Regions from separate parts of the Shewanella sp. 8A genome, predicted to be linked through region 1. Evidence: predicted binding sites of a transcription regulator. Region 1 holds the regulator's gene; each other region holds the start of a gene.
The links. The regulator MetJ, encoded in region 1, represses methionine synthesis genes. The targets are predictions, from matches to a motif close to TAGACGTCTAGACGTCTA.
Positions count from the first base shown of each region.

Region 1 (11,107 bases):
CAAAGCTGCGGCGATAATGCTCGGCATCGGCACTCACAAGCGCCACTAAACCGAGTTCGGTATTAATTTGCAGATCTTTAATGCCGAGGGCTTCGGCCTGCGCATCCAATAATTTTTGTACTTGTTTTTGGTTTTCAGCGGTATAGGCAAGCTCAAGCCGTTGATGCGCCGATACCCAATGTGCCAGTGGTGTTAATCCCGCCTCCACCAATTGCTCGAGCAGACTGGCGACATCACCCGCGATCTTAAAGCCAAATAACACCACGGCATTTAGATTGGTCACCACGGGCGCACTCGCTGAGGAACTGTGCGGCGCAATCAGGGTAAAGTCGGTATGGGAGGCATAGCTTGAACGCACGGCCAAACTCACCTCTGTGTTAAACAATGGCTGCAAGGTGCGTGAATGCAACACGGGTGAGCCTAAACGCGCCAAGCGGTCCGCTTCAGCAAGGGACATGCTCTTGAGTAATTTTGCATCGTTGATTTTATTCGGGTCAGCGTTAAATACCCCTTCAACGTCGGTCCAAATGGTCACGCGCTCAATATCGGCAAGGCTAGCAATTAAGCTGGCGCTAAAGTCAGAGCCATTGCGACCCAATAGCAAGGTATCACCGCGCTCGTTAGCACAAATAAAACCGGTGATCACTAGGCGCTCGTTAGGGTGTGCGGCCAGTAAGGCTTGTACTTTAGCGCGGGATTCTTGCACACGGATTTGCGGCACGGCGGCCTCATCTGCCACTAAAATCGAGCAGGCATCCACATGACTTGCGGCCACGCCCGATTCACGCAGCAGCGCTGCCATCAGGCGCGCCGACCAACGCTCACCAAAACTCACCACATGGTTAATTTGGTAATCATTGCGTACATCTAAAGATAATAGACTGATTAACTGAGCTTTATCCGTGGTCAAACGTTCGCGTAAATCCCGCGCTTGCTCGTTAGATAATAATTGCTCAATCAAGCCTTGCTGATAGCTGATAAGGACTTGTAATTCTTCTTGCCATAATTGGTTGCTATCGCGCAGGGACAATAATTTATATAAAAAGTTAGTGGTTTTACCCGCGGCAGACACCACCACCAGATCATCACTGTGGCCATGGGTTAACAGAATATGGGCGACTCGGCGGTAACAATCGGCATCGGCTAAGCTGGAACCACCAAATTTATGTAAGTGACAACGTGCCATCTATTATTCCTCTACTGACAAGCCGCTACGGCGGCCAATCCTGCTTGAATATCTGCAACTAAGTCGTCGGCATCTTCAATACCAACCGACAAACGTAATAGGGTGTCTTTAATGCCAGCTTCAAAACGCGCCTGCGGCTCCATCGCCCTGTGGGTCATGGTCGCGGGCACGGCTACGAGACTCTCAACGCCACCTAAACTCTCAGCCACGCTGAATAAACTTAACGCATCTAAAAAGGCGACCACTTCGGCCTCGCCGCCCTTAAGCTCAAAACTCAGCATAGCGCCAAAACCTTTTTGTTGCTTGGCGGCAATGGCATGGCCTGGATGATCCGCAAGACCTGGGTAATACACTTTACTCACGACTGGGCTGTTACTCAGTAACTCCACAATCCGCTCGGCATTAATTTGGTGCTCACGAATGCGCACAGCTAAAGTACGCAGGCCGCGCAGGGTTTGATAACTGTCGAAGGCAGAACCGGTTAAGCCTAAGGTGTTCGACCACCAATGTAAGGTCTCACCAATTTGGGGATCTTTGGCGATCACCGCGCCGCCCACCACATCACTATGGCCATTAATGTACTTCGTGGTGGAGTGGATAACGATATCGGCACCGAGCAATAGCGGTTGCTGCAAAATCGGTGACAGGAAAGTATTGTCCACTATCACTAACGCACCTACGGCGTGGCTTGCCTTGGCAATAGCTTCGATATCAACCACCCGCAGTAATGGGTTGGATGGGGTTTCAATCCACACCATTTTAGGCTGCTGGGCAATCGCTTGCTCAAGTGCTTGGCTGTCGGTTTGATCGACCACCAGCAGTTTAAATTGGCCTTTTTTCGCGAGGTTGGTGAATAAACGGTAAGAGCCACCGTAACAATCGTGAGGCACCACCAGTAAATCATCTGGGCCCAGTAAAGTGGTCACTAAGGTAATGGCTGCCATGCCAGTACAAGTCACTACACCGGTTGCGCCCTTTTCCAGCTTAGCTAAGGCATCGCCTAAGATGCTGCGGGTAGGATTGCCGGAACGGCTGTAATCAAATTCGCGAGGATTTTTATGACCATCGAAGGCGTAATTCGTCGACAGGTAAATTGGCGGCACCACGGCGCCATATTGAGTATCGCTTTCGATACCCTGACGCACTGCCAATGTGGCTAATTGACGCTCGGTCACTAATTTGCCTGCGGTCATCGGGAACTCCTAAGTTCGCAAAGAGATGTCTGGACGTCTAAATGTACCTAAGCCCAGTGGTATCGTCAATAGGCGTTAAGACGTTTAGACGTCTAAACATAAAGAAATCTGTTTGCAATCGCTAAGAAATAGTAGCAATAATTTGACTGTAATCTGTAAGGGTTTAAAATCTGCCCCGAATTTAGCGTTATAACAGGTGAGTCAATGACTGAATGGAATGGGGAATACATCAGCCCCTATGCTGAACATGGCAAGAAGAATGAACAAGTAAAGAAAATTACTGTGTCTATTCCGCTCAAAGTGCTAAAAGTCCTCACGGATGAACGTACGCGTCGTCAGGTCAACAACCTGCGCCACGCAACGAATAGCGAACTGTTGTGCGAAGCATTTTTGCATGCCTACACCGGCCAGCCTCTGCCTGATGATGCAGATCTGTCGAAAGAGTGCCCAGACAGCATCCCCGCTGAAGCGAAGCGGTTGATGGACGAAATGGGGATCGAGTGGGAAGACATGGAATAACGCTTAAGCGTCCATAATCCTGCCGTAACTAATTATTAGGGATCGTTAATGCTCATCCGGCGTGATGGGTTAAAGTAACGATCCCTATTTTGTTTTGATGGAATCCTATGTTCTCCTTGATCGATCCACAAACGCTAGCCATCGCGTCTGTGATTGTGTTTTTAGGTGCCCTCACCCAGAGTCTGATTGGGTTTGGCTTAGCCGTGGTCGCCAGTCCGCTGCTGTATATCGTCGATCCCCAATTAGTGCCTGCCCCCGTGATTGTGATGGGATTTTCCATCGCGCTACTCACCCTATTGCGTGAACGCGGCCATTTAGAATTCAATGGCTTGCAATACGCACTCATCGGTCGAGTGCCCGGTGGCTTTATCGGTGCCAGCCTATTACTGTTTGCGCCGCAGCCGATTCTTGGTCTGGCGATTGCAGCCATTGTGGCAGTCGCCGTGGTGCTCAGTTTGTATAAATTCAGTCTGCCGGTGAACAAAGCGACTCTGTTTGGCGCGGGAGTCGTCTCGGGGATCTTTGGCAATATCGCCGCCATTGGTGGCCCTCCGATGGCGATTTTATTGGCGGGTAAGGATGCTTCGCAGTTTCGCGCGGCGTTATCGGCCTTCTTTATCTTTAGTTCGACCATTGCCTTGGCGATTCTTGGGGTGACGGGCCTACTCGAAATCAAGCACTTTTGGCTGTCGCTAATGCTATTGCCCTCGGTCTTTTTAGGCTATCTCGTGGCGGGCAAACTGGTGGGAAATGTGGATAAACATAAGACCAAGATGGCGACCTTAGCCCTCTGCGCTATCAGCGCCTTAGTGCTCACGGTCAAATCAGTGATTGAGTTATTACCGCAATAACCTCATGCCAATCGCAGCCATAAAAAAAGCACCGTTTAACGGTGCTTTTTGTTGCTGTGGATACGAGTTGTCATCCATTCGAGCATCACTTAATCGCATTTAAGTGATGCTTAGTGCGCTAGCATCAATACGTTAGCTTAAGTAACTTTGGCCTGCATACACAATAAAGTGTCTCAGGGCGAGCACGCCAGTTAAGCTGGCACAGGCCACCATAATCATTGCGCCCTTAGTGTGGCGAGTCGCTGCGGGAAGCAGCATAAACAGCAATGGCACACCAAAGCCAATCCCGACGACACCAATCCAGAATACGCTTGCCCACACGCCAGAGGTGAGTGATGCCAGCGCCGCAGCCGCCGCTCCGCCCTTAAAGTACAAGGCACAGAACAACATAAACAGGAACATGATTTCGATTGCCATCACTGGCAGCTCTAAGCCATGCATTTTGGCTAAGGTCTTGTCGTGACTATCGGTTTTGAACATCACCAGCGCCAGCACCGCATTGGCCGCAGCGCCCGCTGATAAACCAGATACCAAGAACAGTGCAGGCAATACCGCAGTGTTTAGCATCGGATAGGCATTCATCGCCGAGATTAAGAAGCCAGTGTAAGCGCCTACGCCAATCGCGAGGACAAACAACAGCACTTCAATCAGCTTTCTAAAGGGCATCAGCAGCTTAGCGATAGGCGCGAGGAAACCTAAGCCCCACTTTGGCAAATCGTCACGCAGTACTAAAATCGCGTAGGCAAATGCCAAGGGTGAGTAAGCTAGCAGCGCTAATACCCCAATCGCCATAACGGACTGGAAGTTGTAGTTAATTAAGATCAACCAGAAGTGGAAAGGCTTAGTTAAATCAAACACTAAACAAGCCAAGCCTAAGCTGATTGCCACAGGGCCAATAATTGCTGCGGCCTTGAGGATATTGCTCTCAACTTGTGTTTGTTCTTGATTGAACCAACGCAAACCGATACCAATAAGCAAACTTCCGGCGGATAAACCCGCCATAAATAGATACACGGCGATGACCCAGTGCCAAGTGACGGGATCATATTGCGCCATATCGCCCCAAGTATTGTTCATAATCAAATCCCTCCTCTTTTGGTAGGAACGCGATATACCCTAGGTTTAGTGCCTAAATGGGTCTTATCTTGGTAAGTGATCTTAGTGTTGAGCAGTGTGGCCACTTCACTTTGTGGATCGTTAGCATCGCCAAACACTAAGGCATCGGTCGGGCACACAGTCACACAGGCTGGCTCTTCACCACGGGCCAAACGCGTGTCCTTACAGAAGTTACACTTGTCAGCCACTTTGGTTTCTGGATTCATAAAACGCACTTTGTAGGGACACGCCGCCACGCAGTACATACAACCCACACACTTGTCGCCGTGGATGGAAACAATGCCATCTTCGCCCACATAGGCCGCACCCGTTGGACACACCTTCACACAAGGCGCATCTTCACACTGCTGGCAAGACACCCTGTGGTACTTAAAGTGCAGATTGGGCATTTCGCCATAGGGCCCTTCGACTCTCACCTGCAAACGGGTCACCCCTTCTGGTACGCCGTTTTCACTGCGGCAAGCCACGTTACAGGCTTGGCAGCCGATGCACTTGTTCTCATCGTGCACCATCACATATCTTTTCGTCATTTGAGCCTCCAATTAGCGTTTTGCCAGCGTGACGCCAGTGGTGTGTACCGTCATGCCACACACAGGTGCGGTAATGTGGGGCAGTAAGTTTCCGCAGTGGATACCTTTGCCTGTCGCTCTAACCAACTCTTTGTTTTTAGAGCCAAAGCCCATATAAGCAAACACGGTATCGGGGCGAATGCCCGGGGTGACTAACGCATGGCCTTCTTCTGTACCTACGCTACTGGTTAAGCGAATAGGGTCGCCATTGCTGATACCTAATTTGCTCGCGGTATCTGGGTGAACCCACACAGCGTTATCCGACATCAAATTTGCCAGCATGGGCACATTGTGGGTCGCGCCATTGGTATGCACCGCCACCTTACCTTGGATAAAGTAGAGTTCATTTGGCTTTTTAAGCTGCACTTCGCGGAACTTAATGACGCCGCGTCCTGGCGCCATGGCTTCGACCTTGGCAGAGGTCAATTCAATCTTGCCGCTTGGGGTTTTAAAGCTGAGTAAACTGCCGTAGGTGCCGTCTTCATCCGCAGGTTTGGCATTGGCATAGGCCTTGGTAAATTCGGCCACCATTTTAGGTTCGCGCAACATAATCGGCTTACCGAAGCTGACAAAACCTTCGTCTTTGATCCGACGCAGCAGCTCTGTGTCGCGGTTTACCTGCAACAGTTGCAGGGTCTCCATGTTTTCCCATGGATAGAATTCACTCAGCCCCAGTTTGTGGCCAATATCCTTAAAGATTTGCCATGAAGGACGAGTATCGCCTAAGGTTTCAACTACCCGTTGACGCACATAGTAGGCAGGGTTTTTACCTGACTTGTCGGCGATTTCCTCATCGCGTTCAAGGTAAGTTGACTCAGGTAAAATCACGTCGGCATAGGCGGCGGTTTCGCTGATATACACATCGCACACGGCAACAAAGTCGAGCTTTTTCAAGGCTTCGACCACACGCGCTCTGTCGGTCATGGTTTGCATTGGGTTAGTACGGGACATCACCCAACCGTGTAATTGGTAGGGCACGGCACTTAAGGTCGCATCGAGGATGGTTTGATAAATCCCGCCCGCTGACCACATCATGGCGTACTGCTCTTCCACTTGGTCGATACGTTTTGCCGCTGGTTTTGGCATATCTTTTACGCCGGGTTTACCCAGCACAGGCGACACATCTTCACCCGCGAGCTTGTTATAATCGCTAGGCTTTTGACCTAGGTAGATACCGCCCTTACGCTCAATATTGCCAATCAATATGTTGGCAGCGTAAAGCGCGCGGCGCATTTCAAACTCTTCGGTGGTAAAGGTGGCTCTGTGACCAAAATCCACTACAGCATGGGGCGCTTTAGCCGCATATTCACGGGCAATACGGCGAATATCTTTGGCGGGCACATCGGAGATCGTTTCGGCCCACTCAGGGGTATAGGCTTTTACTTCAGCGGCAAAGGTGTCAAAGCCTTCGACATAACGCTCAACAAAGGCCTTGTCGTAAAGGTTTTCTTCAATCAATACATGGCATAAGGCTAAAGCGACGGCCACGTCGGTACCAGGACGAATCGCGTACCATTCATCGGCTTTATCGGCAACCACAGAGAATCTTGGCTCGAACACCACCAACTTAGCGCCTTTATCCATTTGCGCCGCCATCATGCCACGGGTTTCGGACATGTTGATACCTTCGTACAGGTTATGGCCGAAGTTAATAATGTATTTTGAGTTACTTAAATCGCGTTTCACCTTAGTGCCAAACATGGCCATAGCAGCAATTTCATAACCGCCGGGGCAAGTAGATGCATGGGTAAAGGTATTTGGGCTACCAAACGCCGTGGCGAGGTGGAATAAGTGTTTTTCTTGCGAGCCAGATTTAGAGGAAAACGCTACCGCCTCTGGGCCGTGAGCTTGCTTGATTTTAGTGAGATTATCGGCAATCAGTTGATAGGCTTCATCCCAACTGATTTCAGCCCATTTACCCTCGCCACGCTCGCCAACCCGTTTTAGCGGTTTAACAATCCGCTGTGGATCGTACAGCAAACTATGACCAGCACCGCCGCGGGCACAGACTTTACCGCCAAAGGATTTAGCCGCCTTATTACCGCTGATAAAGACGTTTTTACCTTCAATCACCCGCGCTGAAATCGGGCAGCGGGTCGAGCACATCTCACAGATACTGGCAATTTCTTTGCCCATGCCCTTAAGCTGCTTGCTCTCTAATGCCGCTAAACTGCCCGGCAATAAGCTAGCTAATGCACATGTTGCACCGCTGGCCCCTGCGCCCTTTAAAAAGGTTCGCCTATTAAGCTCAATCATGGTTACCTCCATCACACTCATCCACCCTTATGCGCCAATTGGCACACGCAAACTTAGGCTTTTTGTCACCACTGCGGTTAAAGGCTAAATCTGCTCACAGGTTTTTAGTTATTAATGCCAATGCCTTAAAAAACGTTGGCATTTTGCTGTTCCAGAGTGATTGTTATCTCGAAAGAGGTATGCGGCTATTGTGGTAAACCACATAGGCAAGTTGAGTGTGATCTGTGGCAACTAAAAGTTAAAATTGTTCTAAAAATTCGTGAATAAGATCAATAGTGTTGATTGGCCGTATCGATGCGTACGCTTGAGGTATTTTTACAATACGCACCACAATAAAAAGTTATCAAAAAACCTAAAAGCAATTTTAAAAACAATAAGTTAAAAAGTGATACCGCGATATCGCTGTCACAATAAACCCGTTAATTTAAAAGGATAAAATACCAGCACCGATTAGCGCGAACAGGTGCTGATATGAGGTCAGTATGAGGTTGGTATAAGGTCAATCCACCAAGGTAATATCTAAGCCATTTAACAGCCGAATCGCTTCATCGCGACTAAACTTGGCACCTTTAATTTTGTTGTTAAAAATATCAATGTCGTAATCGGTTGCCTCAGAGAAATCCGCCTCCATTAACTCAGTGCGGCCAAATAAGCTGTGGCGAAAATCGCTGTAACTAAAGTTAGCGCGATTAAACTTGCCCTCACGAAAATCTACATCCTGCGCCTTACAGCCCTCAAGTACCATTTCATCGAGCTTAAGGCCCATAAAAGAGCAGTCGTTTAAGATGCAGGTTCTAAAACTAAAAGGCGCCGCAAAGGATAATCTAGGCCAAGCGGCACGGGTCCAATCTATGCCGACCAGCTTACATTCTTCAAAACTCACACCGTTAAATTGGCTTAAGGGCACCTTGAGCAGGCTTAAATTACAGCCGACAAAACGGCAATCGATAAACTTGCAGTTACGGAATGTGCTGTCGCTAAATTGGCAATCGTGGAACTCGCATTCTTCAAACTCAAGGTCTTGCCACTGGCTTTGGCTCTCGGCTAAGGCGATAAATTGCTGCGAGAAAAAATACCGCCCCTGTGAGGCTACGCGCGCCATCATTGGCGTTTTTGCATCTGTCGTCATACTCGCTCCATACTCCCCATCACGGCTTAGGCACGTCCTGATAGGCAAATTGTCTTTTTGAATCTACAACAAATAGCTGTTAAAGCGAGAAGCGGCGCCTCAAGCTGATGCACTATAGCCGCAGATAATACCCCGATTAACGCCACTCACTACATGGCTAAATTGGCATAAATCGAATATAGGCTTAGCACTTATGCTCAACAACCTAGCTCCACAATCTAGCTTCAAACGCTTGCGAGCGACGCTCCCGCTTTAGGCATTTTCAGCTTTTACTTTTACCAGCCTTCACTTTGTGCCGACACGCCGCACAGATGCGCACAAATAGCCGTGGAAAATTTTGCGAATAAAGGTAAAATGGCGCCACTTTTCGCGGCTGTCTAACAAGGTTCTCTGGGATTAATGGTTAGCCTTTTCGAGCAAAATGGCACGGGGTTTCCCCGCTTGAGCAGACCAGTATTACTCTGGCGCCAACCTTGCTCTGCGTTTCATTTTCACCCCATATCTAGACAAACGTTATTCTCCCCATCGCCCGAAAATCCACTATTCGCTTTACGCTTAACCTTCACCAAGGCTTTACGCAAACTGAGCAATAAGCTATTGGTCAATAATAAAAAGGTGGCTAAGCATCTTATGCTTAAGCACACCGCAACGAATAAAAAACTCGTCCCTACACTCTCTATCCAAAGGAATACTCGTCATGAGTCTTGCTGATTCCGTATTAGCCGTAAACAACGATTTGCCCATCCGCACCGATAGCCCAGTTCATAGCGGCAAGGTACGTAGCGTTTACTGGCTAACCGACGCCGACAGCCGCCGTTTAATCAAAACCAAGGGCTACAATGTGCCCGAAGATACGCCGCTTGCCATTATGGTAATTAGCGATCGCATCTCCGCCTTCGACTGCATCTTCCACGGTGAAGGCGGATTAAAAGGCATCCCAGGTAAAGGCGCGGCATTAAATGCCATTTCTAATCATTGGTTTAAGCTATTTGCCGAAAATGGTTTAGCCGACAGCCATATTTTAGATATTCCGCATCCCTTCGTTTGGATAGTCCAAAAAGCCCGCCCAATTAAAGTTGAAGCCATTTGCCGCCAATACATTACCGGCTCCATGTGGCGCGCCTACTCTAAGGGCGAACGCGTATTCTGCGGTATCACCCTGCCAGAAGGCTTAGAGAAAGATCAAAAGCTGCCAGATTTGCTGATCACCCCTTCGACCAAAGGTATTTTAACTGGTATCCCAGGTGTGCCCGCGCAGGATGATGTGAACATCAGCCGCAGCGATATCGAAGCCAACTACCAAGCCTTTGGTTTTGAAAAGGTAGAAGATATCGACCTGTACGAGAAGCTGTTAAAAGATGGCTTTAAGGTGATCGCTAAAGCTCTGGCCGACCTTGACCAAGTGTTTGTGGATACCAAGTTCGAGTTTGGTTATGTGACCGATAAAAACGGCAACTCAAAACTGATCTATATGGATGAAGTGGGCACCCCCGATTCATCCCGTATTTGGGACGGAGCCGCCTACCGCGATGGTAAAATCCTTGAAAACTCTAAGGAAGGCTTCCGTCAGTTCCTGCTGAACCACTTCCCCGATCCGGATATTCTGCTTAACAAGGACAGAATGCCAGAACGCGAAGCCCTCGCCCGCGATAATGCCCTGCCATTAGAGGCCATGATGCAAGTGTCGCGCACTTACACCGGCATCGCCGAGAAAGTGACTGGCGCGGCAATCCCGCTGCCAGCGAATCCAAAGGCAGATATTATTAAGATCCTACGGGAAGAGTATGATCTGATTGTTTAATCAGATTTCGATGAGGTAGGGAGTTTTTCCTTAACCTCAGAATGTAGAAAAGGCGCTTAGGCGCCTTTTTTGTTTGAGTCATTTAAACACTTAATCAATACAACGCTGATAATTAAGCACTGTCATTCCAGTGACACGCCGTGAACTCGTCCATGAGGGCTCGACGACGGCATCCATGCCGTCAACGGTCACTTACATGCCAATGCTTAATTCAACCAACTCTTCAGTAATCTGTAAGCCTTTTTACAAGCATACACTTTGCAAATTTAATAATGGGTGGCTAGTTAAATTCTTTCTTGTTTTATCTTGGGTGGCCTGATTTATTTTTTTCCTGATTTATTTTTTACCGCGCCAAAATGCTTCTCGGTAAATAAGGTCTCGATTTTTCTGGATAAAAATATTGATAGCATACTGGGGTTGATGCTAACTTATTGGCATTATTTAATTATTTATTCGTATCATTCCAATGTACAACTCTATACGGTTT
Region 1 is NZ_JAMDJP010000003.1:155,302-166,408, reverse strand. It holds gene M0413_RS03515 (bifunctional aspartate kinase/homoserine dehydrogenase II) at 1-1,186, opposite strand, end outside; gene metB (cystathionine gamma-synthase) at 1,198-2,361, opposite strand; gene metJ (met regulon transcriptional regulator MetJ) at 2,584-2,898, shown strand; gene M0413_RS03500 (sulfite exporter TauE/SafE family protein) at 3,006-3,749, shown strand; gene nrfD (NrfD/PsrC family molybdoenzyme membrane anchor subunit) at 3,882-4,826, opposite strand; gene M0413_RS03490 (4Fe-4S dicluster domain-containing protein) at 4,829-5,395, opposite strand; gene phsA (thiosulfate reductase PhsA) at 5,408-7,690, opposite strand; gene M0413_RS03480 (pentapeptide repeat-containing protein) at 8,190-8,819, opposite strand; gene M0413_RS03475 (phosphoribosylaminoimidazolesuccinocarboxamide synthase) at 9,517-10,620, shown strand.

Region 2 (11,107 bases), on a different contig from region 1:
ACTTATGAAAAGGGTTTTTTAATTAGAGAGATTGGTTCAATCGCTACAAAGCCAGATGTGGCAATTACAGAGCTAATTGCCAATTCACATGATGCTGGCGCTTCAAAGGTTTCAATAAGAATACCTTCTGACAGAGACCAATATATAACAGTTGAAGATAATGGCACTGGGCTTTCTAATAAAGAATTTGAACAAAGATGGTTGAAGCTTCGATATGACAGAAGGCGTCATCAGGGAGCTTTTGTCGAAGTACCCAAAGATAATGATATTGTAAGAAACCGATTAGCATTTGGCCGTAACGGTGTTGGACGTCATGCAGGATTGTGTTTTAATGATACTTATTTTGTTGAGACATGGAAGGATGGAGTATGTAACTCATATGAACTAGAGTTATCTGATGGTTCTCAACCTATCGTAGTAGTTAACTCTCATAGTTTCCCTAAGTCTGGGCATGGTACCTTAATTAAGATTCTTGTGAAAAGAAATCTAATTGATGAGAAGGAACTTTCAGAAATAATTTCTGCCAGATTTTTATTTAATCCAGAGTTTAAAGTTACTGTAAATGGTCGACAAGTGTGCCTTTCTGAACATCCAGGCATTGTAAAGGTACATGAAATAAATCCGATCGGTAAGATAAAAATAAGACTAACATTAGTAGATTCTTCGACAGTTTCAAGAACATCAACTCAGCATGGAGTTGCATTTTGGTTAGGTGGGCGACTTTTAGGTAATCCATCTTGGTCGATCCGTGGTAATCAAATTCTTGATGGCAGAAAATCTTTTGCAAAGAGATATACTGTTATTGCAGAGTCTGAGAGTTTGTTTGATTTTATTGAAGCAGATTGGTCAGGTTTTAAATCTGACTTTTCGTCTTTAGATCTTATTTCAGATGAAATTTCTTCTTTCGTTAAGTCTTGTTATTTGGAACTATCAAAAAGTGAAATAGATAAAAGTAAAAGAGAGGTTATTGATATTCATAAATCTGAAATTAAAGCTTTGCCGAGGCTTGCAAGGAAAGAATTGTATGATTTCATTGATCAAATATTGTCTGAGAACCCAGATATTAAACCTGAAATATTAGAGTTAGCTTTAAAAGCTGCGATAAATTTAGAGAAGTCACGAGCTGGTTTATCTCTTTTGCATAAATTAACGAATATTTCTAGTGATGATGCTGAGGCTGTAGACCTATTATTGCAAGAGTGGTGCATCTCTGATGCTATGAATATTCTTTCTGAAATTGACTCTAGGATTAAAGTTGTAGAGGCTATTGAAAGATTAAGTAGTGATCATACTGTAGATGAGTTACATACATTGCATCCTTTAATTGAAAAAGCTCGATGGGTGTTTGGTCCTGAATTTGATACTCCTGAATACTCCAGCAATAAAGGGTTAGTTAAGACGATGGATACCGTCTTTAAAGTGAAACACAAGAAGCAAAACTTTCTTAACTCAGCGAAAAGACCTGACATTGTTGTTGGGGAAAACTCCTCAATCAGTACATTGGGATTAGAGCAGTTTGATAATGAAATTAAGAAAACTACACGAGTACTTCTGATAGAACTAAAAAAAGGTGGATTTGAAATTGGCAGAGATGAAATGACTCAAGCTAAATATTATGTAGATGATATCTGGCATGCAGGAGTTGGTTCAACTAGACCTTTTATTAAAGCTTTTGTTGTTGGAGAAACTATTGATAATTTTACAGGTAAATTTGTAAGTGCTGGTACAGACAAAGAAAATCAATATGGTGAAATTCATGCTCTAACATATAATGAGTTGGTTAGGACTGCTGAGGCCAGGCTGTTTTCATTGAAAGAAAAAATTGAGAGCCGTTATATTGGTATAGAGAAGGATGCACTATTAGATGAGTTATTATCTTTGCCACAACAAAGTAGTTTTGATTTGGCTGTCGGTGAATAGCATAGGACCTTTTTGATAAGTTTGACGATTTAATTCGATATCCATTGTTAAATTAGCAGAATAAAAAGTTTAATTGGACACCCATTGTTAAATCCGCAGAATAAAATGGAAATTCATTGTTAATATCTCGGACGTAACATCATGATTCTTCTTGGGTTAAGCATTAAACAAGGTGGTTTAATGCTTAGTCCTAAGGAACTCAGATAAGCCTTGGATGATTAAAAATGATTCGATATTTATTATTCGTATTCTTTGCTCTTGTGGCATATGTGGGCAATGCACTGGCTGGCGAATATCAGCTGGATTGGCCTGTCTCTGGTGAGGAACTGACTTATCATTCCTGCGGTTGTGCTGATTCCTGCTGGGTTGCCGAGGTTCGCCAAGCTAAAGCGGAAAAGCCGCTCATCGCTAAACTGAGATGCGACTGCGAAAAACTCTATTTTACTGATAAAAATGGCGTAGAACGGGTTGTCGCTGAAAACTGTGATGAGTTAAACACCGACAAGAAAATGGATTTGATCCCAGAACGAATCAAGCAACTTCAGTCACATTTTAATCCCCCTCGTTAACTCTATTTATCCTTGTGTGAAATGGAATTCCACGATTTTTATCTTAAGGCAATTGTATGAATAAAATTAGTATATTGGGTATTAGCATAGTATTGGCTTTATCTGTTGCTATCGGTCTTGCCGTTGATTTGAGCTTTGAGTTTTGGTATGAATCGATGTTCACATGGATGAATGTGTTTAGCTTTAAATTGCTCATATTATTACTTAGTATGATCCTAGTGTATGTAGCTATTGCTATCTCGTTTAATTTTAAACTGCTATCTTTTTTTGCAGGTAAAGAATATCCAGCAAACTATTTCGCATGGTCTAAATTTCGAAATTTAGGAGTGTTCTTTTTATTTGGCTTGTGGATTATTGGGGATTTGAAATTCTTCACCATCGTAATAGTTAATTTTGCATTGGTTGAATTAATACACTTATATTTAGTTTGTAGAAGTATCAATAATAAGGTCGAGTCTACTATATAAATTGATAAATAACTTTTTGGTTTAATGAGCCACCTATTGTTAAATTCTAAAATTGGTAGTAAAGATTACTCGATTTGCTTTGCATGGCTAGAGGCAACACAAAAGTCGCAGAAGTACACCCATCCCCTGCGAAGTTGCTGAAGGGCGTTGAAGAAAATAGCGTGACGCAGACAGGACGTCTGCGTAGCTTTCGGGGGGAAGGGACGCCCCATCGGAAGCGTTAGCGATTTTTGAATAAGCACGAAGCCAGTATTCAATGCATGTAACTTCGCTAGGGGCGGCAAGGGGAGATGCAAGAGGGGGATTGCTGTTGATCCCCTTCTTGCCCTGGTGTGGAATGGAATTCCACGACTTTGATTTAAAATTCAAACGAAGTTTGAATCAGCTTTTCAAACCGCGTTAGCGTAATCTAAATCCCGATTACTCGGGATCATAGTCAAGCACTGGCGCTAGCCACTTCTCCGTCTCTGCAACAGTCATCCCCTTACGCTTCGCGTAATCCTCCACCTGATCGCGACCAATATTACTCACGCCAAAGTAGCGGGATTTCGGGTGGGCAAAGTACCAGCCGGATACCGCCGCTGTGGGGAACATGGCGTAACTTTCGGTGATGTTTAAGTCGATGGTTTCATTCGGCTTTAACAGTTCCCACAACAGGCCTTTTTCGGTGTGATCCGGGCAAGCGGGGTAACCCGGTGCAGGGCGAATGCCCTTGTATTTTTCGCGAATTAAGGCTTCGTTATCGAGCTGCTCATCGGCGGCATAACCCCAGAATTCCTTACGCACGCGCTCGTGCATCCGCTCTGCAAAGGCTTCGGCTAAACGGTCGGCTAAACACTTGAGCATAATGGCGTTGTAGTCATCATGATTTGCCTCAAAGCGGGCGATATGCTCGTCGATACCATGGCCAGCGGTCACCGCAAAGCCGCCCATATAGTCGGCAACGCCGCTGTCCTTGGGCGCCACAAAGTCGGCCAGACAGAAGTTATCGTTACCCACACGCTCAAGTTGCATCCGCAGGTGATGGGTGGTCAGCTCAACCTCGGTGCGAGTCTCATCTGTGTACAGCTCAATATCATCAAAGTTGACAGTATTGGCGGGGAATAGCCCAATCACGCCCTTGGCGGTGAGCCATTTTTCATCGATGATTTTTTTAAGCATCGCCTGACCATCGGCAAACAGTTTCTGCGCCTCAACCCCCACTACGTTGTCGGTTAAGATCTCGGGGTAATGGCCGTGCAGCTCCCAAGCGCGGAAGAACGGCGTCCAGTCGATACGGTCGACTAAATCGGTTAATGGATAGTCTTCAAATACTTGGCGACCAAGTACGTTGGGCTTGAACGGGGTGTAGTTTGCCCAGTCGTGCTGGCAGCGGTTTTCGCGGGCGGCTTCCAGCGAGACGATTTCTTTACGCTTGGTTTGCGATAAACGCTTAATGCGCATCTCTTCGTATTCGGCGTAGGTCTCATCGATAGTCGCTTGGCGAGTTTCATTGCTGACTAGCTTGCTGACCATAGGCACGGCGCGGGAGGCGTCGGCAATGTAAATCGCGCCATGGGGATAATGGGGCGCAATCTTCACCGCGGTATGGATTTTCGAGCAGGTCGCGCCGCCGATAATCGCTGGAATGGTGAGGCCTTCACGGTGGAAGGTTTTGACGTTATGCACCATTTCATCGAGGCTTGGGGTGATAAGTCCCGACATGCCGATAATGTCGATATTGTGTTCTTTCACCGCCTCAAGAATGCGCTCTACCGACACCATCACGCCTAAATCGAACACTTCAAAACCGTTACAGGCGAGCACCACGCCGACAATATTCTTGCCGATATCGTGCACATCGCCTTTTACGGTCACCATCAAAATCTTACCGTTCGACTGACCTGCAACTTTTTCCTTTTCAATAAAGGGATTGAGGTAGGCCACGGCCTTTTTCATCACCCGCGCGGATTTGACCACCTGTGGCAGGAACATTTTACCTGAGCCAAACAGATCGCCGACGATATTCATACCGTCCATCAGCGGGCCTTCGATCACATCCAGCGGACGGGAGGCGAGTTGGCGAGCGGCTTCAGTATCTTCGTCGATAAATTCGGTGATGCCTTTGACCAGCGCATGGGCTAAACGTTGATTAACTGGCCATGAGCGCCATTCTAAATCTTCTTTTTTGGCGGCACTTGAGCCATCGCCACGGAATTTTTCAGCAATCTCAAGCAATTGCTCTGTATTGCTCGAGCCTTCAACCGGGCAAGGTAGGTTGAGCACCACGTTCTCGACCCGTACTTTAAGCTCTGGGTCGATATCGTCAAAAATCGCTAACTGGCCCGCGTTGACAATCCCCATATCCATGCCGACTTTAATCGCGTGGTACAGAAATACCGCGTGAATCGCCTCACGCACTGGGTTGTTACCGCGGAACGAGAACGACACGTTCGACACCCCGCCTGAAATCATCGCGTGGGGCAGGGTGGCCTTAATTTCTTTAATGGCATCAATAAAATCGACAGCATAGTTATCGTGCTCATCGATACCCGTGGCAATGGCGAAGATATTCGGGTCGAAGATAATATCTTCGGGCGGGAAACCCACCTTATCGACCAGCACGCGGTAGGCGCGGGTACAGATCTCGACTTTGCGTGCCTTCGTATCGGCCTGACCTTGCTCGTCGAACGCCATAATAATGGCAGCCGCGCCGTAGCGTTTAACGAGGGTTGCCTGCTCGATAAACTTCTCTTCGCCTTCTTTTAAGGAGATTGAGTTAACAATGCCCTTGCCTTGAATACATTTGAGGCCCGCTTCAATCACTTCCCACTTCGAGGAGTCGATCATAATCGGCACGCGGCTGATATCCGGCTCAGAGGCGATAAGATTTAAGAACTTATGCATCACCTCCACGCCATCGAGCATGCCTTCGTCCATGTTGATGTCGATGATCTGCGCGCCGCTTTCTACCTGTTCACGGGCGACATCGAGCGCCTGCTCGAACTTGCTTTCTTTGATCAGCTTTAAGAACTTAGCCGAGCCAGTGACGTTGGTACGTTCACCCACGTTCACAAACAGGGTTTGGGCGTCGATAGTGAGCGGTTCCAAACCCGATAAACGGCAGGCGACGGGGATCTCGGGTAATACCCGTGGCGCAAACGGTTCCACCGCTTCACGAATGACCTTAATATGCTCGGGCGTGCTACCACAGCAGCCGCCGATAATGTTGAGCATGCCTTCACGGGCCCATTCTTGGATAACGCTGGCCATGTCTTTTGGGGTTTCGTCGTAACCGCCAAACTCGTTTGGTAGACCCGCGTTAGGGTGCGCCGACACATAACATTCGGCGATGCGCGACAGTTCTTCGACGTAGGGGCGTAGCTCTTTTGGCCCAAGGGCGCAGTTAAGACCGATAGATAAGGGCTTGATATGGCGAAGGGAGTTATAAAAGGCTTCGGTGGTTTGTCCGGTCAGGGTTCGGCCCGAGGCATCGGTAATGGTGCCGGAGATCATTACTGGCAAACGCGCTGGCGAATTTGCTCCAAAGAGTTCATCGAACACGGTTTCGATGGCAAATAGCGCGGCTTTGGCGTTTAAGGTATCGAAAATGGTCTCGACCATAATGATATCGGCGCCGCCCTCAATTAAGGCACGGGTCGATTCGCAGTAAGCGGTCACTAACTCATCGAAGTGGATATTGCGATATCCGGGATCGTTAACATCGGGGCTGATAGAGCAAGTACGGTTAGTGGGCCCTAACACACCGGCAACATAACGTGGTTTACCCGTGGCTTTTTCGATTTCATCACAGGCCTCACGGGCGAGACGCGCACCTTCACGGTTAATTTCGGCGGACAGCGACTGCATATCGTAGTCGGCCATGGCGATAGTGGTGGCGTTAAAGGTGTTGGTTTCAATAATATCCGCACCGGCTAATAGGTAGTCGCTGTGAATTTGTTTGATGATGTGTGGCTGCGTGAGCACTAAAAGATCGTTATTGCCCTTAACGTCGGTATGCCAATCCTTGAAACGCTCGCCACGGTAATCGGCTTCTTCTAGCTTGTAGCCTTGGATCATAGTGCCCATGGCGCCGTCTAAAATCAGAATGCGCTTTGACAACTGGTTGCGAATGTCTGCCAGTGTTTGGCTGGCTCGATGGAGAGATATCGCCATAAATGATTACCTTTACTACAGCTAAGTTGAGTCCAAAAATATGCAATTCTGCGGTAAATTGCATTTTATTATTGAATGTCGTTCGTTATGGTTTGGACATTTATACGTATAGACGTCCATAATACGCGACATCGGATTGTCAGGGCAAGGTGAAAGTCATTAGGAGCGAGAATCTAGATCCTAAGATTTTTAAAAGGCATATATGAAACAAGTTCGCTTATTACTGTTACGCCATGGGGAATGCGAGGGCGGGGCCATTTTACGTGGCAGAGTCGATGTTCCACTGAGCGAGAAGGGCTGGCGGCAGATGTTGGCAGCAGTCGCTTTGCAGGCCAGAGAATGCCACGGTATTTACAGCTCCACCTCAAGGCGCTGCGCTGAATTTGCCAAGGAGTTGGCGCTGGAGCCGCATTCCAGCTTGTCTGAGAGTTCACATTTAGCTGCGCCAACGCCTTCGTCGCTTGAGGTCAACCTGCTGGAGGATCTACAAGAAATGGATTTTGGCGATTGGGATGGTCGCTTGCTCGATGAGTTATATCAACAGGATGGCGAGCGCATGGCGGCCTATTGGCAAGATCCTTGGGCCGTATCGCCGCCCAATGGTGAAACGATGGCAAGTTTTGAGGCTCGTATCGATGGCGCAATAGAGCAGATCCTCAATAAAGAGTTTGCCCAGCTGGCGTTGGATGATGAACAGGCCCACGGCGAGTGTAATGCCAATGTACCCACAGCCAATATTTGGGTTCTGACCCACGGCGGAGTGATCCGTCATTTAATGGCAAGAGCATTGGGGGCGGTGAGAACGGTAGGGTTTTACAGTCAACTGACTTTACCGGTTGCCGCGGTGGTGACGATTAATGTACTCGAAGATAAACATGGGACTCGATACTGGCGCTTAGACTGGCCATCGAGCCATGGTGATTGAGATTGAAATCTCATGCTAAATGGGATGATGAACATTTTCTGATTTAAACTGCATTGCCTAATGAGCAAGATATAGGATAATGCTTTTCCCTGACGTTTGAGCCAGATAGCGCATTGTGTTCGCTAAGTTTAAATGTCGCAGAAATAGGTGTTGGGAATTTCGCTTTATCCTGCGCTATTAGCTTAAGGCAATAGTCGTTATAAACGCCGAATCAACCCAAACATAATAGGGAATCGGGGTGCTGCCCGTCAGCCAGCCCGAACTGTACCCGCAACTGTGAGTAGTTAAAAGAAGTGCCTAGAATCTAGAACCTAGAATCTTCTTTGCTACAAGTCAGGAGACCTGCCTATTTCTGTTTTCGCTGCGTGCAGCCTTAGTTCTCGAGCGGGTGACTCGAGGGAGCAGAAAATGATATTGATACGTTTCGCCCTGTGGCCCATGGTGCTACTGGGTTTGGGTACAAAATATGCCTGTGGGAGCAGCTTTTAATGAAGCCTTCCACGTCAACAGATGTGCAATCTTCGGCGGTGCTAACTAATGTGGCACTCAATGTCAGCCAATTAAGTTGGACCATCGAAGGCAAAACCATTCTTTCAGGGATTAACTTTGCCCTACAACGCGGTGAAATGCTGGGATTAATCGGCCCTAACGGTGCGGGTAAATCCAGTTTACTGCGTTGTATATATCGTTTTATTCGCCCAACTCTGGGGCAAATCAGTTTGTTTTCGCAGGACATTAACGAGCTTTCGCCCAAGGCATTTGCCTGTAAAGTAGCTGTGGTGCAGCAGGATACGCCGCACTATTTTGATATGACCACAGAGCAACTCGTTGCTATGGGGCTCACGCCCCACAAAGGAATGTTTGATACTAATTCCAGCGGTGATAGTGAAAAAATTATCAAGGCGCTTGAAAAGGTAGGTCTTAGCCATAAGCGCTATCAGCAATATGAACGGCTCTCTGGCGGCGAGAAACAACGGGCACTGATTGCACGCGCTATCGTGCAACAACCTCAGTTACTGATTTTAGATGAACCCACAAACCACCTCGATGTGCGCTATCAAATACAAATTTTGGAGTTGGTTCGAAGCCTTGGCATTAGTGTCATTGCCTCTATTCATGATCTGAATTTAGCAAGTGCCCTGTGTGATAGTTTGCTGCTACTGGATAAGGGGCAAGTGAGCGCCATGGGCACGCCGAGTGAGGTATTAACAGAGGAGCGCATTGCCCAAGTTTTTGGTGTTTGCGCCCAAGTGATGCCCCATCCACAACATGCCAATCCTTTAATTAATTACTTTTATGGTTATCAAAAATCACCGACGGATGATGTGGTTGTATCCGCTCCCCATAACATCAACGGGGAGATAAACACGCCATGATTGACACGTTTAAGCTGATAATGATGAATCTTTTAACCCATATTTTAACGCCATTAACCCGCCAGCAATGGCTGATTCTTGGCTTGGTGGGTTTTGCTCTGCTGACCCCGATTGCGGCCGCCAGTTTTGGCGCGGCAAATATCAGCTTTTTAGATGTGCTGCATGTGTTTATTAAATTATTCAATCAATTTTTCGCCAACGACGATGCGTCAACTGCCGCCTCGATGACGGAGCGGATTGTGATGGAATTAAGGTTGCCACGGATATTGCTCGCGTTTGTGGCGGGGGCGGGGCTGTCTTTAGCGGGCAGTGTGCTGCAAACCGTAACGCGCAATCCGCTTGCTGACCCTTATTTATTTGGCATTAGTTCAGGAGCCTCCTTTGGCGCTGTGGTGATGCTGACCTTGTTTACTGGCTCCGGTCTATTCGGTAATGCGGGCGTTATTGCCAATTCGGGGATTTTTAGTGGCTCGGGAATGTTTGCTGGGCTCCTGTGGTTTAGTTTGCCTTTCGGCGCTTTTATTGGTGCCAGTTTATCCGTTCTTATTGTTCTCGCCTTGTCAGGGCTTGGGCTCAACAGCCAAGTTGAGCGCATGCTGCTCTCTGGGGTGGCAACATCGTTTATGTTTGGCGCATTAACCAGCTTGCTGTTGTATTTTGCCAGCCCGCAGGCCACGGCATCAGTGCTTTTTTGGAGTTTGGGCAGTTTTGCTAAGGCCAGTTGGCCGCTCTTAATTTTGCCATCCATCGTTGTATTGGTGAGTTTTTTTATCATCCTCGGTTGGAAGCGGCAGATTATGGCCCTGCAGGCGGGGGATGAAACGGCCCACACCTTAGGGGTGAATGTACCTAAATTACGCCTCAATATGTTATTGCTCTGCTCGCTAATTACCGCCGTTTTAGTGGCGACCTGTGGTGGCATAGGTTTTGTTGGATTAATGATCCCCCATACGGTGCGCTTGTTATTTCCCGGGCGTCAGCCCATTTTGCTCACCGCGTTAGTTGGCGGCTTGTTTATGGTGTGGATTGATGTGCTCGCGAGATGTTTACTGGGAAATCAAGAACTGCCCGTTGGGATTATCACCGCCTCGATAGGTAGTTTTTTCTTTTTGCTGATTTTGCGTCGGCGCAACTAATCGAACTCGCGTTTTTCGCAGAGGATTAGCTAATTTAGTACTAAGTGCGTATGGAAAATAGCCGCTGTATGCGTCGTAGTTGTTGTTATCGAACGAGTTATTGAAATCGAATTAGTCACTGGAGTGTGAATGTCTCAATCAAGCCTGTCATTTCAAATCGAGCCTGTGAGTAAAGCGCAGGATCAGGTTATTCAACAAAAAATCGATCTTAAAACCAAGCCGCCAGGTGCCTTGGGGCAACTCGAATCCTTAGCATTACAAATTGCTCGCATTCAAGGGCCACAACAATTGCAGATAGTCAAACCGACCATGTTGGTGTTTGCAGGGGATCACGGCATTGCCGCTGAAGGGGTTTCGATTGCCCCAAGTGAAGTCACCCACCAAATGGTGCAAAACTTTGCCCACGGCGGCGCGGCCATTAATGTGTTTTGTCGCCAATTAGATTTTACGCTTGAAGTGATCGATTGCGGTATTTTGACACCCGTTGAGGGGCTAGAAGGGATTATCGATCAACGTCTTGGCGCGGGTACTGCTGCTATTCATTTGGAACCCGCCATGC
Region 2 is NZ_JAMDJP010000011.1:116,567-127,673, reverse strand. It holds gene M0413_RS10770 (ATP-binding protein) at 1-1,920, shown strand, start outside; gene M0413_RS10765 (hypothetical protein) at 2,145-2,489, shown strand; gene M0413_RS10760 (hypothetical protein) at 2,546-2,956, shown strand; gene metH (methionine synthase) at 3,377-7,111, opposite strand; gene M0413_RS10750 (histidine phosphatase family protein) at 7,314-8,036, shown strand; cobalamin riboswitch at 8,212-8,400, shown strand; gene M0413_RS10745 (ABC transporter ATP-binding protein) at 8,525-9,412, shown strand; gene M0413_RS10740 (FecCD family ABC transporter permease) at 9,409-10,548, shown strand; gene cobT (nicotinate-nucleotide--dimethylbenzimidazole phosphoribosyltransferase) at 10,678-11,107, shown strand, end outside.
Region 2: metH (methionine synthase) is a predicted target of MetJ. The motif match lies at 7,213-7,230, and genes of this name have one in related genera.

Region 3 (11,107 bases), on a different contig from region 1:
GCGGTCACGCCAAAAATCTGCACATCATCAGTAACTTCAATCGTGCTCACAATACCACTAGCATTGTTATCAGGGATAGCAACAGCATTCTCATTGCCATAGGTAAAGTCATTTAATCCTTGAGGGAACACATTCAGTGAAACGACTTTAGCCTTTTCAATGGTGCCATCGGTACCTGTTACTGTAATGCTGTAATCACCCCAAGCTGTTTGCGCCGTTGTCGCAACATCTAAGGTAAATGAACCACCAGCTGAAACAGTTGAGGCTGATAAGGACACACCTTCTAGCGCTGGAGAAACCGAGACAGAAAGAGCTACATCGCCTTCCCATCCTGCAACGCTACCAACACTAAAGTTATAGCTTGCAGTGCTACCCGCTTCGACAGATTGTGATACTGGCGATACGGTAAACTTGTAGCTAGGAGATGGGTTAGCCTGCTCGAGTGCGTTAGCCACATTGAGGCGAGTACCAGCCACGGTTTTACCTGTTAAATCTGCATTAGCATCACCTGATGCCATCAGTAAGGATTTCATTTCTACTGGTGAGAGATCTGGATTTAATGACCACACCAGAGCTGCGGCGCCGGTGACATGTGGAGTTGCCATAGAGGTACCAGAATACGTCGCGTAACCACCACCTGGAACAGTAGAGAGAATCGCGGAGCCTGGTGCTCCCATATCGACGCTAGTTAAACCCCATTGTGAGAAGTCTGACATACGGTCATTACGATCCGTACTTGCAATCGAGAGGACAACGTCAGAATCGTAGCTTGAGGGATAATGTGGGCTCGCATCGTTATCGACCGCGTCATTACCCGCTGCTGCAACGAATAAAATGCCTGCTTCACCACCCGCTTCAATCGCATCTTTTAAGGCTTGGCTAAAGCTACCGCCGCCCCAAGAGTTGTTGGTGGCTTTGATATCCACACCATGGTTAACCTTCAGATCCGTAAAGTAATCTAAACATGCAATAGCGCCAGCTGTAGAACCATAACCATCGGCATCAAGGAACTGACAGGCGGCAATTTTAACGTCCCAGTTCACCCCAACGACACCCACACCATTGTTGCCTTTAGCACCAATAGTGCCTGATACGTGAGTACCGTGACCATTACCATCCATTGGGTTACCGTTATCATTTACCGCACTGTAACCGTGAATATCATCGATCACGCCGTTACCATCGTCATCGATACCATTACCTGGAATTTCGCCAGCGTTAACCCACATGTTGGCTTGCAAATCTGGGTGATTGTAATCAACCCCAGTATCGATAACCCCAATCACCACATCCGAGCTACCCGTGGTGATTTCCCAAGCCTCTGGCGCGTCGATATCTGCATCGGCACTACCGCCATTTTGGCCAGTGTTGTTCATGCCCCACAGGCTAGCAAAGCTTGGGTCATCGGGTGTGCCTATCGCCTTAAGAATGTAGTTGGGTTCTGCATATTTTACCGCTGGATGACGACTAATCACCTTAATCGCATCTTCAATATTAGCGCCTTTACGCAGGGCTAAACGGGCAAGTTTACCATTGAGTAAATGCTGGAATTTATCGTCTACGCCATCAGCATTTGCATCGGTTAAGGTGCCGCGAATTAAACGCTGTGCTGCTGCACGTTCGGCTTTAGTCACATTATCTTTGTACACCACAAGGATGGCGTCTTTTTCATAGACTGGTGCATCTTTTGCCATTGCAGGCACCGCTGACAACGTCATCGCCCCTGCAATTGCTAACGCCAATGGTGAGAGTTTTATTGACATACTTAAGCTTCCTATAGTCCTTTACGTTGAAATTCTGGAACGGCAATTACGCAGCCACCATTCAAAGTGAGATGGATAAAAACGACGAATTTCCAGCATGTTTGCCTGCAAATTGTTGCCATAATGTTTCAATTTAAAAAAGACGCTGCACGCTAAATACAACTTAACTACTAGACCAACTCGGTGAGGTAAATACCGCCTAAACGCAGGGTTTTATCGACAAAAAACAAGATATTCATGGAATTAACAAAAGTTAATCTGGTTAGCATTTAAATTACACCTCAAAAATAAATACCCTTTTGGCCAATTGTCTCTAAGCACTATGGCTCGTACCTTGATGCCTGAGTTGGAAGGAGTCTGTGCTCTGACCAAAACACCAATACATGCAAGGAGTCACTTGTGCCAAATCCATTAACACGCTTTTTGGTACTGCTGCTCTTGTTATGTAGTTGCCTGACATCATCCCATGCGGCAGATGTCAGTGAATTGCCCGTCACACTGCAGGCGCTAATTGAGCGTTCAGGCCGCGATAATCTTATCGACCTAGTGCAGCAAGGCACGGCAAACCAAGGGATAGTGTTTCAATCAGGGAGCGATAACAGCGCCTATGTGACGCAAACGGGTAACGATAACGTATCCCTTGTGACACAGATTGGAACCAATAATGAAGTCCAACTACTACAAGTCGGCACTCAAAATATGGCTTCGATTACCCAGATTGGTAATAACAACCTGGTGCAATTGAACCAGCTAGGAAGCGGCAATTTTTCGATTCAACAGATTGCGGACGGTGCTGCAATCTCAATAACTCAATATTAAACAGGGAGAGTCACATGAAATCACAAGCAAAAATGTCATTGATTGCATTAGCCATTACAGCGGGATTAAGTGGTCATGCGCTAGCGGCAAGCACTGTCAACGAAATCAGCGTTGAGCAAACAGGCCAAGGTCAAGACACCTTAGTCGCTCAAACTGGTGTCATTAACGCAGCAGCAGTGACCCAAACGGGTAACGACCAAGTTGCCACCGTATTACAAGACGGTGTGTGGCATGAAGCACAAGTCAACTCAACTGGCGATGCTAACAAAGTGACTGTTAGCCAACAAACAGATTGGCACGTAGCCTCTGTTGATGTGGAAGGCAATAATAACGAAGTTGAAGTGACTCAAGACGGCTTCTTCAACCAAAGCAGCAACGATGTCGTGGGCAACGACAACCTTGTTTCAGTTAGCCAATTAGGTGAGCTGAACGAAAGCTATGTTGAAATCACTGGCACAGAAAACAGTGCATTTGTTGAGCAAGAAGGTGATGAAAACCTTGCAGTATTCCGTGTTCAAGGCGACAACAACGACGGTGATATCAAACAATACGGTAACAGCAACCAAGCGGGTCTAATTGCACTCGATCTGACTGCCAACGTGGGTAATAACAACGACGTATCAGTTGAACAAATTGGTAACAATAACTTTGGTGCAGCCAAAGGCATCGCTGGTAACGACAACAGTGTTGATATCTACCAAAAAGGTGATAACCACACTGGCTTTGTTTACGCCTTAGCCGGTAGCGAAAACGATATCAGCATGAAGCAAGAAGGCAGCAATAACATTGCTTACCTCTCTATGACTACGGGTGATGATAACACTATCGACATCGCTCAAGATGGTGATAGCAACACAGTTGGTGATTCTTTAGTTGCTGATATTCAAGGTGATGATAATGATATTGCCATCAAGCAAAAAGGCGACAGCAACGGTGCAGAGTTCCAAGTATGGGGCGATAGCAACGACGTTGACTTAAAACAACGTGGTGATGCTAACTTCGCAACCTTTGGTGCTTACGGTACTGACAACGACTTCGACTTATCCTCTAAAGGTGATAACAACGAGCTGGTTGCCTTCGCAACAGGTGATGACAACAGCATCGAAATCAGCCAAGAAGGTGATGCGAACTTCGCTTATGTGGATGCCGTGGGTAACGACAACGAAGTGGATGTTGAGCAAGATGGTGATCAAAACGAGACTATCATCAGTGTAACGGGTAACAACAACGCCGATGTGACTGCACTGCAACACCGTGGCGATCTGAACCTTATCGATTTAATCATCGAAGGTGATGAAAACTCAGCAGAAATCACTCAAGCGGGTAACGGTAACTGGGTAGGTGGCGATAGCGGCACTTCATTCGCATCTAGCTCATTTGGTGTGCGTGGTGATAACAACAGCCTAATGATCTCCCAAACAGGTAATGACAACTTAGTATTAGGCTCACAAGCGGGTAACAACAACAGCATCAGCGTAACCCAAAATGGTGATATGAACGTTGCGACTGTTGTGCAGTACTAATCTTTAAATATGAGTCGCCTTCAAGTTGAAGGCGGCTAAATAAAAACGGGAACATTGATAATGTTCCCGTTTTTATTTGCCTATCACACGCAAAAGTACATCGCTATTCGTCTTATCGTTTGGGTATCACACCACACGCCCGCTTGCTTTCAAACAGGATACCAATCAACAAAGGTTTAGCTACAAAACTCAAAATGGGTTTGATAGGTCTGAGCCCACCTTAATAACTCGACACGATTTCGTGACTGGGTTTTACGGAAAATCGATGAAATATGCGCCTTTACCGTGTGCTCACTGATGCAAAGACGATGGGCAATTTCCTTATTTCTCGCGCCGCTGGAAACGAATTGAATGATGGTTCTTTCTCTAGAGGTAAGAGCTTGCAGCATGGCCACAGTGTCGGCAGGCATATCATGTTGTCCATCCAACTTTTGCACCACGCGACGAAACATCTTACTGAGCAAAGTTCTATCGTACCAAAGCTCATCGGCAACCATTTTACGCAATCCGGTCAACATCAAATCCATACGCTGGTCAGTAAACAGTAGTCCGCGTATGCCAAGCAGCATAGCTGACTCTTGATCTAAGGAATTGCGCTCAACTTGATACAGAGCCACAGGAATATGGGGGACAAGACGAGATGCCAGCAAAGGGATCCCTTTATTGTCTAAGGCCGCACCTTTCTGGGCGATTAAACAAAAGCTGCGATGCCCTTTGTCTAAATCTAACTCTAACTCTGAGGCATGTTTAACGATCCGTGTTTTCAATCCGATAGATTCAGCAAGTATCGCTAGATGACAAGGCGCCGCCACTTGATGTAAAAATACTAACTCATTGATAGTACCCAATTTACTCTTCTCCCTGAAAAGTATTTCATTATCTTTTTATCCGGCTTAATGAAATCTGCCTAAATCTCAGCATACATCTCATTAACATAGCCCATTTTGACTAGTTACCGTATGAATGCCATCACCCAAATGTACTAATAACCTCTATTTATATGTAGTAAATTCGACTAAGTCCCTAAATAGTATTTAATTGCTAGCAATTAATACTAAATGAGATGGAGATCACATTCATCTTTATACCTTAGTCTATGAAAACATCAATCGAAAGTTTAAACAAAAAATTAACACCTGAAGATGACATTTTTGGGAATAAAAATCCCCTTTGAATCTAATTCAAAGGGGATTGGATGTTCTCAGACTACGATTAGGCTTGAGTCAGGAGTTTAGTGATTTGCTTATCCTGCACACGGGATAAACTGATTAGCGCTACAATGGCACCTATCAAGGCTAAAAACATATCCGATTGGGTATCCCACACATAACCTTGTGTGCCTAGGAATGCCTCAGCACCTTCGCCCGTTGCAGCGGCCACCCACCACTCAATAAGCTCATAAAAGGCACTAAACGCGAGCACAAAACAAGTGACCAAAAAAGCGCACCAAGCGCCGGGTTTGACGGCTTGATTGCGTAACATAATCTCACGGGCCAACATGGCAGGAATAAAGCCTTGAGCGAAATGCCCGACCTTGTCGTAATTGTTACGTTCACTGCCCATCCATTGGGCAATGGTGTCAAATAATGGCACTTCAGCATAAGTATAGTGCGCGCCGACAAACAGCACACAACAATGTACAAGTACTAAAAAATACACTATTGGGGTTAGCTCAAAACGTTTGCGGGTAAAAAATAATAGCGGAACCGCCACTAATGCAGGTAAAGCTTCAAGCCACCAAGTGAAAGCATCAGCAGGTTTTATCGCCGACCAGACTAATACTGAGAGGTAAATACCGCACCAAGCGATTTTGTTATTCAATGTTTCTTCCTCTTATGCGATATTGTTCTAATTTTAGAATATTAACTTTAGCCATCTAGCCCTCCACAGTGAGCAAAAAAAGTGCTACTTTGATGAGCCAAGGTTGTCAGCATAACATACAAGAACCACTTCAATTAATTAGAGGGTACCCATATCATGGCGAAACATTCGCTTGACAAGGATAAGATCAAAATCCTGTTGTTGGAAGGCGTCCACCAATCTGCGGTAGATGTGTTTGAACGCGCGGGATACACCAATATTGAGTATCACAAAGCCTCGTTAGGTGATGAAGCCCTGCACGAATCCATCAAAGATGCTCATTTTGTTGGTATTCGTTCCCGTACCCAACTCACCGCCGATGTATTAAAACGTGCCGAAAAATTAATTGCGATTGGTTGTTTCTGTATCGGCACTAACCAAGTGGATCTGGCGACTGCCGAATTACTCGGTATCCCCGTTTTTAACGCACCATTCTCTAATACCCGCAGCGTAGCTGAACTGGTATTAGGCGAAATCATCATGCTGATGCGCGGCATTCCTGAACGTAACGCTATCGCCCATCGTGGTGGTTGGATGAAAACTGCCGCAGGCAGTTACGAAGTCCGTGGCAAAACTTTAGGCGTGATAGGCTATGGCCATATTGGAACTCAGCTGGGGATCCTGGCAGAAACCTTAGGCATGCGTGTGGTGTTCTTCGATATTGAAGACAAATTGCCATTGGGTAATGCCCAGCAAATCCATTCAATGGAGCAATTGCTGGCACAGTCCGATGTAGTGAGCTTGCACGTGCCTGAAACGCCGCAAACCAAAGACATGATAAGTACTGCCGAATTCGCCGCTATGCGTAAAGGCAGCATCTTTATCAACGCTTCCCGCGGTACTGTGGTCGATATCGATGCGCTTACGGTGGCACTAAAAGAGCGTCACCTTGCGGGCGCGGCGATTGACGTTTTCCCCATTGAGCCACAATCGAATGATGATGAATTTATCAGCCCATTACGCGGTTTAGATAATGTGCTACTCACGCCACATGTGGGTGGTAGCACCGCCGAAGCACAGGAAAATATCGGTATCGAAGTGGCAGGCAAATTAGCCAAATACTCAGATAACGGTTCAACCGTATCGGCCGTTAACTTCCCTGAAGTGTCTCTGCCAATGCATAAAGGTACCTCACGCCTACTGCATATCCACCAAAATCGTCCAGGCGTGCTGATCAAAATCAACAAAGCCTTCTCTGAAAAAGGCATTAACATTGCCGCTCAGTATCTGCAAACCACGGCAGAAATCGGTTATGTGGTAATGGAAGTCGACACTCACCAAGCAGAAGAAGCCTTGGTTGAGCTTAAAGCCATTGAAGGCACACTGCGTACTCGCGTGTTGTTCTAACGCCTAAACCGCTTAGGTTTGCCCCCATCTAAGGCGCACATTTCATTTAAGATATGTGCGCCTTATGCTTTTGAGGCCAGAGGAATTCCGCTACAATCAAGCCTCTTGCATCGCCTTCATTTTCAGGATCTCGCTATGACTATTGCAGTTTCGACACCCAATTGGGATCTGGACGCCTCCACGCCTCCACTTATGCTCGCCAACTTATCCCACCTAGGCCTTATCAAAGTGGTTGGCGAACAGGGCCGCAGTTTTATCCATGGCCAAGTGACCACAGATATCAGCTCACTCGAAGCCAACCAATGGCGCTGGGGCGCACATTGTGATCCTAAGGGAAAGATGCTGGCTAGCTTCCGCACCTTTGCCATCCAAGATGCGCTGTTGATGTTGATGCCAAAGGACACTATTGCAGTGGATCTGCCACAACTGCAAAAATATGCGGTATTTAGTAAGGCGACCCTGACCAATGCCTCTGATGAGTGGACATTACTCGGTGTGGCGGGTGAACAGGCTAAACAATTTGTCAGCCAACACTACGGTGAAGTCACTCAGGAACTCACTCTCATCGAGCAAGGCGCCATTTTAAAAGATGCGGAGCGATTTATATTGGTTCTACAACCACAAGCCGCAAGTGCCCTCATTGCCGAGCATACCGTATTTGATGCCAGCGCTTGGCAAGCATTAGAAATTGCTGCGGGTTACCCCAATCTAGCGCCAAGCCATGCTAATCAGTACGTACCGCAGATGTGTAACCTACAGGCTATTAACGGCATTAGCTTTAACAAAGGCTGCTACATGGGTCAAGAAACTGTGGCTCGGATGAAATACCGTGGTGGTAACAAGCGTGCGCTCTATATTCTTCAAGGCACCACTTCCTTAAATATCAATTTGGAAACTAGTATCGAGATAGAATTGGAAGACGGTTATCGCAAGGGTGGACAAATCATTGAATTTGTTCAATGTGGTAATCAAGTGCTGCTCACCGCCGTGCTCGCCAACGATACCGAGAGTGATGCCAAACTGCGTTTCGCTGATGACGAGCAATCTAGCTTACGTATTCAAGCATTGCCCTACTCGCTCGAAGACTAGTTTCTCGCTGATAAGCGGATCGTATTGAAAAAGGCGCCCTAGGCGCCTTTCTGCTTTAATGTTCGAAATAAGTATCTCGAATCGCCACCACCTCGGGCAAGATTTGCTTAAATTCGGCCACCAGCTTAGGGTCAAAATGTTGCCCTGCTTGGCTTTCGAGTAACTCGAGCGTGGCCTCTATTGTCCAAGGCTCCTTGTAAGGACGGCGCGAAGTCAGCGCGTCAAAGACGTCCGCTATCGCCACAATCCGACCTTCGATCGGAATATTTTCCCCAGACAAGCCATTAGGATAACCCGAACCATCCCATTTCTCATGGTGGGTTAAGGCGATACGCCGCGCCATTTGCAGCAGTGGGTCGCCATGCTCACCAATGATCTCAGCACCAATGGCGGCATGTTGCTGCATGATTTTCCACTCTTCGGCATCGAGCTTACCCGGCTTTTTCAGTACCGCATCGGGCGTGCCGATTTTGCCAATGTCATGCATAGGCGCCGCGTTATACAACAACTCACAGAAGGTACTCGGTAAACCTAGTTTGATAGCGAGCAGCCGCGCATAATGGCTCATACGCACAACGTGCAGACCCGTTTCGTTGTCTTTGTATTCGGCGGCGCGACCTAAACGGCGAATGATTTCAAAGCGGGTTTCTTCTAACTCTTGGGTACGTTCTTTAACTTGTTGCTCTAGCAAGCGTTTTTGATCGTACAGCGCGAGATGAGTTTTGACTCGCGCCTTCACCACGGGAGCGCTGACTGGTTTGGTAATGTAGTCAACCGCACCTAAGGCAAAGCCCTGTGCTTCATCGGCAACCTCAGATAATGCCGTCACAAAAATCACAGGAATGTGGCAAGTTAAGGGCTCCTGTTTAAGCTGCTTACAGACTTCATAACCATTCATGCCGGGCATCATGACATCGAGTAAAATTAAATCAGGCAGTGTTTTGGCTACAAGGGCTAGCGCCCTTGGTCCATCAATCGCGACTTTGACCTTATAGTCATCACCGAGTATGCCCACCAAAATATCGATATTTTCTGGAGTATCATCGACGACTAATATTGTTGCCTTATCCATCAACACATTCACCTTTCCAGTGGCTTTATCAATGATCAATACTGCGCATAATTGACCGTTTTACTTTAAGTCTACAAGTACTTCATCAATCAACTCGACGGCCTCATCGAATTGATATTGATTAATCATCGTTAGCGCTGGACTCAACTGCTGCCATAACTGAGCACTCACTTGCGGTTTAAGTGCATCCATTTGGGCAACTGCATCGGAATCCGCTTCTTCTAAACTTTGGCGTAATCGCGTTAAGGCCTCAATGAGGGCTTCTGGTGGTAAATGCTCCGCCGTCGGCCCACTAGATTCTTCAAACTCAGGTTTAACTTTTTCAATTGCTTGGCAAATCGATGCCACTAACGTTTGGATTTGGTCCAACTCCGCTTGGAACTCAGTATTTTCACTTAAGTGAAGTTCCAATTGCCGAGCCAATTCCGCAAGCGTTGTGGAACTTAAATTGCCCGCAAGTCCCTTAAGCGTATGGGCCATTCGCACCGCATCCTCACGTTTATTGCTGGCAACGGCCTTGTTGATTTGCTCCACAACATTACGTTGACTAGTCACAAAACGATCAAAGATCCTTTGGTAAAGGCGCGTGGAGTTTTGTACTAGCTGCAAGCCTCTATCAATATCAAGCTCAGGGTGTTCAGGCCATTTCACGACAGAGTCAACATCAATATTCACAGGCTTGGGTGAATCATTAATAAGCTCTTGAGGCGGTAACGGTGCACCTAAATATTTTAGGAGGGTTTGATACAGTAAGTTAACCTCTATCGGCTTGGCGATATGATCATTCATTCCCGCTCTTAAACACATTTCCTTGTCGCCAGCCATGGCATTGGCGGTCATTGCTATCACAGGTAATTGTGCTAACTCAGGCCTTTGTCTCAGTGCTTTTGTTGCCTGATAACCATCCATCACTGGCATTTGACAATCCATCAATACCAAATCAAAACTCTGTTGAGCTAACTTATCCAACGCAATTTGGCCGTTGGTGGCAATGGATAAAATAATCCCCACTTGCTCTAAAAATTCGGTCGCCACCTCAAGGTTCATTTCGTTATCTTCGACTAACAGAATACGCTTACCTTTAAGGGGCAATAATAACTCAGGCGCAATACTGTCTTGATGGCGCCTGACGGGTAGGAACCCTGCGCGACCAAGTGCGTTCATAATGCCATCAAGCAATCTTGATGCGCTGATAGGTTTGCTGATGTAGCCCGCTAACCCAAGTTGCTCGATTTGGGTCAAGAAATCTTGATTCGCATGGGCTGATACCATCAAGATCCGCGGCGCTTTTCTTGCCCGTTGCAGGATTTGTTTTGCGGTTTCGAGCCCATCAAGATGTGGCATTTTCCAATCAATCAATGCCACAGCATAATCCTGCTGACTGCACCGCATCACCGCCTCGTCGCCAGAACGCACGGTATCCACTTGAAAGCCCATGCTCTCTAGAGTGGTTCGCATAATGTCCCTTGCGGTGGCATTGTCGTCGGCAACTAATACTGGCATACCTTCAAGCTCTTGACCTACGATGAGCTTTTGTCCACTGGAGATGCGCAATTTAACGGTAAAAAGAAAGTACTGCCATGGCCTTGCTGGCTTTCGACCCCGATACTTCCCCCCATTAATTCAACCAGCTG
Region 3 is NZ_JAMDJP010000026.1:24,065-35,171, reverse strand. It holds gene M0413_RS17295 (S8 family serine peptidase) at 1-1,763, opposite strand, end outside; gene M0413_RS17290 (curlin) at 2,163-2,582, shown strand; gene M0413_RS17285 (curlin) at 2,597-4,105, shown strand; gene M0413_RS17280 (helix-turn-helix transcriptional regulator) at 4,282-4,953, opposite strand; gene M0413_RS17275 (DUF2238 domain-containing protein) at 5,318-5,926, opposite strand; gene serA (phosphoglycerate dehydrogenase) at 6,083-7,312, shown strand; gene ygfZ (tRNA-modifying protein YgfZ) at 7,448-8,401, shown strand; gene M0413_RS17260 (response regulator) at 8,457-9,473, opposite strand; partial or broken gene M0413_RS17255 (PAS domain S-box protein) at 9,534-11,107, opposite strand, start outside.
Region 3: serA (phosphoglycerate dehydrogenase) is a predicted target of MetJ. The motif match lies at 5,975-5,992, and genes of this name have one in related genera.